DNA from 4 places in the Micromonospora sp. NPDC005257 genome. Region 4 is predicted to be linked to each of the others. Evidence: riboswitches for the same ligand, from Rfam matches in the RefSeq annotation. Region 4 holds a riboswitch; each other region holds the start of a gene.
The links. A riboswitch is a leader RNA that binds a small molecule or an ion and turns the genes downstream of it on or off. The one in region 4 is predicted to bind cyclic di-AMP.

Region 1 (2,191 bases), on a different contig from region 4:
CGTCGCTGAGCTGCTCGTACGGCGCGGGGATCCACTCGCAGGCCAGCCGGACCGGGCACTCCAGCCCGTCCGGCCGCTCGGCGTTGCGCAGGCCGAGCCGGGCCAGCCGGGAGCGGTCCGGCTTCGCGGCGGTGGCGGCGAGCGTGACCCGCTGGCCGTCGTCGGTGGTCCGGCTGGCGCCCTGGCCGAGCTGGTCGTACACCTCGTCGGCGAAGGCCGCCGCGCCGTCGGTGGTGTCCGCGCCGGAGTACCGGGCCACCGCCCCGTACCAGGCCGCCGGGTCGGTGCCGGCGCCGACCGGCCCGCCCAGGGCCTTCTGGTACGACGCCAGCAGCGCCGCGCCACCGCGGATGTTCGCGGCCGGGTCGGTCCGCAGCGTCCCCGCGTCGAGCCCGGTGAGCGCGGCGGCGGCGTCGAGCGTCTGGAGCGAGGCGGGCGGCAGTGGGGTCTCCCGCTCCGGCGTGGCGGCCGTGGCCGGGTCGAGCTTCAGCGGGCGGGAGTCGTCGCCGCGCGGGTCCTCGTCCTCGTCGACGTGGGCGCTGCCCGGCGTGGCGAGGATGTGCGCGGCGTCGGTCAGGTGCATCGGGCCGTATCCGCCGCTGGTGCTCGGCTGCCCGGTGTGGGTGTCCCAGCGGGACTCCAGGTAGGAGACACCGAGCAGCACGTTCTGCGGGACGCCGTACTCGGCGGCCGCGGCGGCGTATTGTTGTTGCCTGTCGCTCGCGGGCGCGGACGTGTCCGGCGCGGCGTTCACCGGGCCGGTCGTCGCCAGCGCGGTGGCGGTCACCACGGCGGCGGCGAGCAGTATCCGTCTGCCTGACGGCGGGGCGGAGAGGTGCATCGAACCTCCTGGACAGGGATGGGGGTCACTGCGTTTCCACCCTCACTCCGCACACCCGCGATGGTCAATACCTTTCCAGTGGGTAATCAGTCTTGAAAGAAAATTTCGCCTCCGCTCGCGGCGCGCTGCCGCATCGCGTACGGAGTGTCACGCCGCCGGAAGTTGCGGATCGATAACTGTGGTCCCTACTCTGGTGAATCGTCGGCCGCATGTCTCACCGTCCACCCCGGTCGGTGACGGTCCGGCACCGCCGAGTCGCCCACGGGCGAGCCGGGGAACCAGGTACCTGGGGTGAATCCGCAGCGCTGCTGCGGTAGGGCGGCTCCCTTCCCGCCCGAATCCGTCAGCTAACCCGGTAGGCGGAACTGAAGAAGGAGTACGGACGCCCGGTGGCACTCCATGCCCCGCGGCCGTCGTCGAGCCGGTCGGTCGACCGGTTCACGGCTGTGCCGCGTACCCGCTGGTCCCGCTTCACCACCGCACTCGCCGCCCTGGTCGGCACCGCCGTCGTCCTGACCGGCGGCGCCACGGCGGCACACGCCGAACCCTCGGTCGCCGAGATCGAAGCCCAGATCGACCGCGACTGGAACAAGCTCGAACCGGTCATCGAGCAGGTGAACGCCGTACGCGAGCAACTCGCCGCGCGGCGCAAGCAAGCCGACGCGCTCGGCCGGCAGATCGCACCCCTCCAGGCCCGGGTGGACGCCGCGCTCGGCCAGGTCGGCGGGCTCGCCGCCGACGCCTACAAGGGCGACAACCTGTCCACTGTCAACGCGCTGCTCGGCAGCCGCTCGCCCGGTGACCTGGTCAACGGCCTGGAACTGCTCGACCGCTTCGCGCACCGGCAGCACGAGCAGGTGCGCTCCGTCGCGGCGCTGCGCGACGAGCTGGCGGCGAAGAAGAAGCCGCTGGACGAGATGATCGCCGGGCTGGCGCGCACCGAGGCCCAGCTCGCGGCGAAGAAGAAGCAGATCGACGCCGAGATCGCCCGGCTGCAGAAGCTGCGGCTCAAGGTGTACGGCAAGGGTGGTGGCGGCCCGCTGCGCCCGGCGCCCTGCCCGGCCGGTTACCCCGGTGGCGCGGCCGGTGCGGCGGTCAAGTTCGCCTGCGCCCAGATCGGCAAGATCTACGTCTGGGGCGCGGCCGGGCCGGACCACTTCGACTGCTCGGGCCTGACCATGGCGGCCTGGGCCAAGGGCGGTGTGTCGCTGCCGCACAACGCGCGCCAACAGCACGGCGTGACGAAGCGGATCAGCCGGGCCGAGCTGCGTGCCGGTGACCTCGTCTTCTACTACGGCGACCTGCACCACGTGGCGATGTACGTGGGCGACGGCTGGGTGGTGCACGCCT
Region 2 (2,191 bases), on a different contig from region 4:
CCGCTGTAGGAGCGCCAACCGGTGGCCGGGAACCAGATCTGCCGGTTCCAGATGACGTAGTAGATGCCCAGCCGGTCGGCGTTGCGGATGAGGAAGGCGGCCACCTCGTTGCCGTACCTGCGGGTGTCGTTGTTGTGCCAGGGCGCGAAGCCGCTGTTCTGCAGCGACCAGTCACACGCCTTGCCCTTGGGGTGCTCCCACGGCCCGCCGGACCGGTAGCAGCCCACGAAGCGCTTGAAGCCCGCGCGCCGGACCTCCTTGTACGCGTGCAGCGTGCGCGGCGTGACGCAGCCCGAGGTGGTCGGGTCGTCCTCGCTGCACGACTCCGACTTCCACCCGCCGTCGGCGGTGCGGCCGGGGGCGACCTTGGCGACCGGTGAGGTGGCGGAGACCAGGCCGCCGGTGAAGCCGAGACCGCCGACGAGCTTCAGCGCGCGCTCGGCCTGCACCTTCTCGCGCTCCATCGCGTTCTTCTGCTTCTCCTGCTCGCGTACCTCGGCGTCGAGCGCGATCTTGGCCTGTTCGGCGCGGTTCTTGACCGCGTTGATGGCCGCCAGGCGCTGCGCGTTGAGGAGGTTCAGCTCGTCCAGGGCGTTCACCCGGCGGACGAACGAGTCGGGGGAGTTGCTCTCCAGCAGCATTGCCATCGCGCCCATCCGGCCGGTCCGGTAGGACTGGGCGGCGAGCTGGTTGACCTGCGGGCTGAGCGCGTCGAGTTCGGCCTGTGCCGTCTTCACCTCGGCCGCCAGCCGCCGCTGGCGGTCCTGCGACTTGGCGAGCTTCGCCTTGGCCTGGAGGAAGTTCCGGTTGGCGGAGTCGATCGCCTCGGTGATGAGCGGCGGTTCGCCGTCCTCCTCGTGCCCCGAGGGGGTGCCGGGGGCCGCCGCGGTGGGGGCCGCGGTCGCCGGGGTGGGCCCGGCCAGCACGGCCAGTGCGGCCAGCGCGGCCACCACGGGTGTCAGCCAGCGGCGCAGGGGTGCCGTCACAGTGTTCCCTTCCGTCGGCCGCCGACCGGGTTAGCTGACGGGTTCGGGACGGAAGTGGCCCCTACCGCTGTCGCGGATTCACCCCATGTACCTGGTTCCCCGGCTCGCCCGCGGGCGATTGGGCGGCGGCACCGCTGGCGCAGGTGCGCGCCTTCGGCGGTGACCGGCAGCGAGGTTACCCGACAGCACTCGTGAGGATCTACGTCCGGAAGCCGACCAATAGCGAGATTTCGCCGTGGCGCGCCGTGACCAGCGTCGCGTTTGAAATCGATGGTCACCCTGCGGAGTTTCACCATGCGCCCTCCGTACTCCTTCCGCCGCCGAGCGCCTCCAGCGCGTCGTCCCGTCCGGCCGGCGGCCGGGGCGCGGGCGGCGCCGCGTCCGCGCCGCGCGAGCGCCGTCCGGCGGTGGTCACGATCGCGGCCAGTCCGGTCGTCAGCGGTACGGCGGCGATCAGGCCGAGCGTGGCCACCGCGCTGCGGACGATCTCCTGGGCGAGGAACTCGCTGGTGAGGATCTCGCTGACCGGGCGGGAGTCGGCGACCAGCAGGAGCAGCAGCGGCAGCGAGGCGCCCGCGTACGCCAGCACGATGGTGTTGACGGTGGACGCGATGTGGGCCCGGCCGACCCGGGTCGCCGCCCGGTAGAGCTGCCGCCGGGACAGCCCGGGGTTGGCGTGCGCCAGTTCGGTGACGGTGGCCGCCTGGGTGACCGTGACGTCGTCCAGCACGCCCAGCGAGCCGATGATGATGCCGGCCAGCAGGAGGCCGTGCAGGTCCACGTCGGCCTGGAACATGGACAGCGTGGTGGCGTCCTCGCTGCCGAAGCCGGTCAGATGGGTGGCGGACGTGGCGAGCAGGCCGAGCACGCCGGTGATCACCAGGCTGCCGAGCGTGCCGAGCACCGCCACCGACGTCTGCGCGGTGATCCCGTGGGTCAGATAGAGCACCACGAACATGATCAACGCGGCGCCGACGATCGCCACCAGCAGCGGCGGCTGGCCGGCGCCGATGCCCGGCAGCACGAAGCCGAGCAGGATGGCGAAGCTGGCCGCCAGGCCGGCGAGCGCGGCGAGCCCGCGCCAGCGGCCGAACGCCACGATCGCGGCGGCGAACAGCACCATGAGCCAGATCAGCGGCGTACCGCGCTGGTGCTCGGCGATGTTGTAGGACTTGACCGCCGGATCGGCCGGGTCGGTCAGCTCG
Region 3 (2,191 bases), on a different contig from region 4:
AGGACGCCCAGCGGCTCGCCGGCCAGCTCCGGGTCGATCGTCACGGAATCCAGCCGGCCACCCTGGACGGCGACGGCGCGGACCCGGCCGCCGGCGGCCGTGCCCTCGGCGCGCAGCAGGTCGCCCGCCTCGCCGTCGGCATGCGCCGAGGCCCGCGAGCGCATCGAGGTGAGCGCCTGCTGGGTACGGGTCAGCAGCTCATCGAGGCTCGCGGCCGCCGAGAACGGGTCGTTGGTCATATCCGCGCTTTCTTCACGTCTTAGCCGAGCACCGGAACCCTAGCAACCGGCCCCGACGAATCGCGCTCACCTGCCGGCGTGGGTCGCCCTCCGGCACCGCGAGCAGGCCGGACGCCCGTGGTGCGGCGTGTCGCGCCCAGGCGGAGACCCGTTGACGCGGCGTGTCGCGGACGGGCGAACGCCCGGCCGGGGTGAACCGGCCGGGCGCCGCCGGAACCGCTCAGCGCAGGCGCAGCCGCTGACCGGGGAAGATCAGCCCCGGGTCGTCACCGACCACTGTGCGGTTGCGCTCGTGCAGGGCACGCCAGCCGCCGTCGACGCGCTGCGCCACGGCGATCTCTGACAGTGTGTCCCCGGGCCGGACCAGGTACGTCCCGGCGCCGGTACCGGGCCGCGGCGCGACGAGGGCCCGCTCCGGTGCGGCCCTCTTCGTGGCGGGACGCCGCGGCGCGGCCTTCTTCACGCCTGACCGCTTGTCGGCAGTGGCCGACCCGGAACCCTTCTTCGCCGAGCCGCCCTTCTTGCCGCAGACCGGCCAGGCGCCGATGCCCTGCCCGCGCAGCACCTTCTCCGCGACGGCGATCTGCTCGGACCGGCTGGCCAGGTCGGCGCGGGCGGCGTACTTCTGGCCGCCGTAGCCGTTCCAGGTGGCGCGGGAGAACTGGAGCCCGCCGTAGTAGCCGTTACCGGTGTTGATCTTCCAGTTGCCGCCCGACTCGCAGCGAGCGACAGCGTCCCAGTTGACGCCCGCGCTGGCCGGAGCGGCCGAGCCGAACAGGGTCGCGGCGCCGAGGGCGGCGCCGGCCATCACCGCTCCGAGAGCGGTACGGCGGCCTCGGGCTGAGTATTCAGTTGCCATGTGGATTCCTCCACGCCGACGAGGTGAGCTGTCGGGTTCGGGCCGAGGAGCCCGGCCGCCGGTGGCGGCTTCACCCCGAGGTGACGATGCACCGTGGAACGTGTGGTTCCCCCGCTCCCGCACGAGGTTCGGTGACCGCGGCCGACGGCGGGATTTGGCGTTTCCGGCCTGCGGTGTCCGCTACTGCGAACGAAACCGACGCTAAGAGCGCTTTGCGTCGATCGTCCACTTCTTGTGATGCCCTTCACCCGGCCGGGCTACCGGGCGCTACCGTGGCAGGGCTGGGCAAGATCACGGGAGGCGGGACAGATGACCGATCACGGACACGAGCTGACCTTCGGCGGTTTCCTCACCCCCGCCGCCGCGCAGCCGGACCAGGTGGTGGCGCTGGCCCGGCTCTGCGAGCAGGTGGGGCTGGACCTGGTCACGTTCCAGGACCACCCGTACCAGCCGGGCTTCCTGGACACCTGGACGCTGATGTCCTACGTGGCTGCCGCCACCGAACGCGTCCGCCTGGCCGGAAACGTACTGAACCTGCCGTTGCGCCAGCCGGTGGTGCTGGCCCGCAGCGTCGCCAGCCTGGACCTGCTCACCGGCGGCCGGGTCGAGCTGGGACTCGGCGCGGGCGCGTTCTGGGACGCGATCGAGGCGGCGGGCGGGCGACGCCTGTCCCCGGGCGCGGCCGTCGATGCCCTCGACGAGGCGATCCGGGTGATCCGCGAGGTCTGGGACACCGACCGCCGCGGCATGATCCGCGTCGACGGCGAGCACTACCAGGTGGTCGGCGCCAAGCGCGGCCCGGCGCCCGCGCACCCGGTGGGCATCTGGGTCGGCGCGTACAAGCCGCGCATGCTGCGCCTGGTCGGCCGCGCCGCGGACGGCTGGCTGCCGTCCCTGTCGTACCTGCCGAAGGGCCCCGACGAGCTGCCCGCCCTGAACGCCCTGGTGGACGAGGGCGCCCGGGCCGCCGGACGCGATCCGGCCGCGATCCGCCGCATGCTCAACGTGACCGGCACGTTCGCCCGCTCGTCGGGCGGCCTCCTGGCCGGGCCGCCGGAGCAGTGGGTGGAGGAACTGGCCGGGCTCACGCTGG
Region 4 (2,191 bases):
GGCCGGCGCCGCCGCGCTGGCCGCCCCGCGCACACCCCGGACCCCTGCCGAGTACGCGACCCGGGAGCGCTGGCTGCGCCACGCCGCCATGACGGCGCACTGGCGGGGCGACCTGAGCGCCCGTCAGCTCGCCGACGTGCTGGCCCGCCGCAACGGCTGGGATCCGCGCCGGCACCCGGCCGAGCAGGAGATCGTGCTGGCCCGCACCGTCCGGGACGGGCGCCGGGCCGGGTGGGAGAGCGCCGCCGCGCGGGAGCGGCAGGCCTGGCGGGACGCGGAACTGGCCGCCGGGGCCGCCCGTGCGCTCGCCGCTGAGGCGTACGCGGCCAGCGCGGCGCTGTGGCCCGTTCCGGCGTACCGGAGCGCGGCGACGAACCCGCTGCCGGTGCCCGTACCGGTCCGGCGTGCCCGGTGGCGTCCGGCCCGGGTGGGCTGAGACGGTCGTCTCGACCGAATCGTTACCCGGAATGTGGTGGGCCCGGCGACAGGGGACGCCGAATCGGACGCCGCGCGCAGAACGGGCCATCGAGTCACGCGATTGCGGGTCGGCTGGTCGCCGTCTGTCCGCTTTCCGCCGCGAGGTGACGTGAAAACCGCTTGTCCCATCGAGCGAAGTCAGTAACCGGCTGTTCCGAAATCCGTTATCGCGGATCACGTTTGCCCAGGTGGGGACGTTTGGCAGGGGGCAATACCCGCCGGTAGTGTCGGCGCGTCGAAGCGGTAACCGATCGCCGACGGCGACGCCGCGCCGACCCGCCCAATCGTGTCTCACGAACCGGGGACCCATGAGCAACATCGGGGTGAATCCGCGAGCCCACGGCTCGCGGTAGGGCGTACTTCCCGCCCGAATCCGTCAGCTAACCCGGTCGGCGGCCACGGAAGGAGCACCGACCTCGTGCCCACCCCCCGATCGTCCCGCCGCCTCCACGGCGACGTAACGCCCGCGCTCGCCTGACGCGCGACCGCGACCGCCCCCTTGGGCGCCCGGCGTCACGGGCGTTCCCGATCCCCCGGCCATCCGGCCCCGCCGGCACGCGTGAGTTCCTCCGCGTGCCGGGCCGGCGTGCGCCGCTCACGCCCCGTGGAGGATTTCGTGAAGCACCACCTGAAGCGTCAGCTACGACGGATCGTCACCGAACGCCCGTACCAGATGATCGCCGGATCGGCCGCCGCGCTCGTGCTGGCCGTCGGCGCCGGCGCCGTCGCCACCGTTGGTGACGACGCGCCGGTCCAGGAGAACACCGCATCGGTCGCCGAACTCGGCGCCGCCCGCCTCGGCGAGCAGCCCGCCGGCCGCGGCGGGGCCCGGACCGCCGTCCCGCCGGCGTCGCCCAGTGCCTCCGCCGCGCCGAGCGCGTCGTCCAGCGCCTCCCCGTCGGCGAAGGCGGCGGCGGACCCGGACACCACTGCGAAGGCAAAGCCGAAGCCGCCGTCGAGCAAGGCGCTGGACTACGCCTACCAGGCGCAGATCAACTACTTCTACTGCGGCCCGGCCGCCGTGCGCAACGCGCTCAGCGCTACCGGCATCGAGCGCAGCCAGGACGCGCTCGCCGGCCCGCTCGGCACCACCGAGATGGGCACCAACTCGGCCGAGGACACCACCCGAGTGCTCAACCAGCAGGTCAAGGGCAACCCGTACCGGACCCGCATGATTCCCGCCGGCTCGGCCACCCCGGCTCAGATGGACCGGCTCCAGGCCGACGTGGTCGAGGCGATCAGCAACGGCCGCGCGGTCGTCGCCAACGTGGCCGGTGACGTCACCGACACCAACGGCGGCTGGCACTCGTTCCCGGGCGGTCACTACGTCGCCGTGGTCGGCTACAAGAACGACGGCCGGCTCGTACGGATCGCCGACTCGGCCGACCCGTCGCTGCCGTCGTACTGGGTCACCACGATCGACCTGGCGCACTGGATCGCCAGCCGTGGCTACTCCGCCTGACCGTCCCAGCACGAAGGCCGGCACTCCGCTCCGGGGGCCGGCCTTCGTCGCTGTCACCGTCCCGCCCCGCGATCTTGCGGTTCGGGCCCGCGAGTCGCCCGGTTGGCGAGGTATGCGGGGGTGCCGAAGTGCAAGATCGCGCGCGGAGAGGGCGGCAGGGCGGAGCGCGTCGTGGGGGTTCGCGTCTCGCGTGGGCGGGGCGGGCGGTGGCAGACTGCGTCAATGGGCGATACGACGGGTGACCGGCATCTG

Region 1: another riboswitch for cyclic di-AMP. It lies ahead of ACFYO8_RS13490 (NlpC/P60 family protein); the one in region 4 lies ahead of ACFYO8_RS08400 (C39 family peptidase).
Region 2: another riboswitch for cyclic di-AMP. It lies ahead of ACFYO8_RS05445 (hypothetical protein); the one in region 4 lies ahead of ACFYO8_RS08400 (C39 family peptidase).
Region 3: another riboswitch for cyclic di-AMP. It lies ahead of ACFYO8_RS03100 (transglycosylase family protein); the one in region 4 lies ahead of ACFYO8_RS08400 (C39 family peptidase).

What each region holds. Positions count from the first base shown of each region.
Region 1 is NZ_JBIAKL010000005.1:271,377-273,567, forward strand. It holds gene ACFYO8_RS13485 (peptidoglycan recognition family protein) at 1-841, opposite strand, end outside; cyclic di-AMP (ydaO/yuaA leader) riboswitch at 1,080-1,218, shown strand; gene ACFYO8_RS13490 (NlpC/P60 family protein) at 1,231-2,191, shown strand, end outside.
Region 2 is NZ_JBIAKL010000002.1:436,092-438,282, reverse strand. It holds gene ACFYO8_RS05445 (hypothetical protein) at 1-986, opposite strand, end outside; cyclic di-AMP (ydaO/yuaA leader) riboswitch at 990-1,121, opposite strand; gene ACFYO8_RS05440 (YibE/F family protein) at 1,276-2,191, opposite strand, start outside.
Region 3 is NZ_JBIAKL010000001.1:733,507-735,697, reverse strand. It holds gene ACFYO8_RS03105 (YbaB/EbfC family nucleoid-associated protein) at 1-239, opposite strand, end outside; gene ACFYO8_RS03100 (transglycosylase family protein) at 460-1,098, opposite strand; cyclic di-AMP (ydaO/yuaA leader) riboswitch at 1,097-1,242, opposite strand; gene ACFYO8_RS03095 (LLM class flavin-dependent oxidoreductase) at 1,408-2,191, shown strand, end outside.
Region 4 is NZ_JBIAKL010000003.1:342,250-344,440, reverse strand. It holds gene ACFYO8_RS08405 (hypothetical protein) at 1-436, shown strand, start outside; cyclic di-AMP (ydaO/yuaA leader) riboswitch at 745-887, shown strand; gene ACFYO8_RS08400 (C39 family peptidase) at 1,082-1,939, shown strand; gene ACFYO8_RS08395 (alpha/beta fold hydrolase) at 2,162-2,191, shown strand, end outside.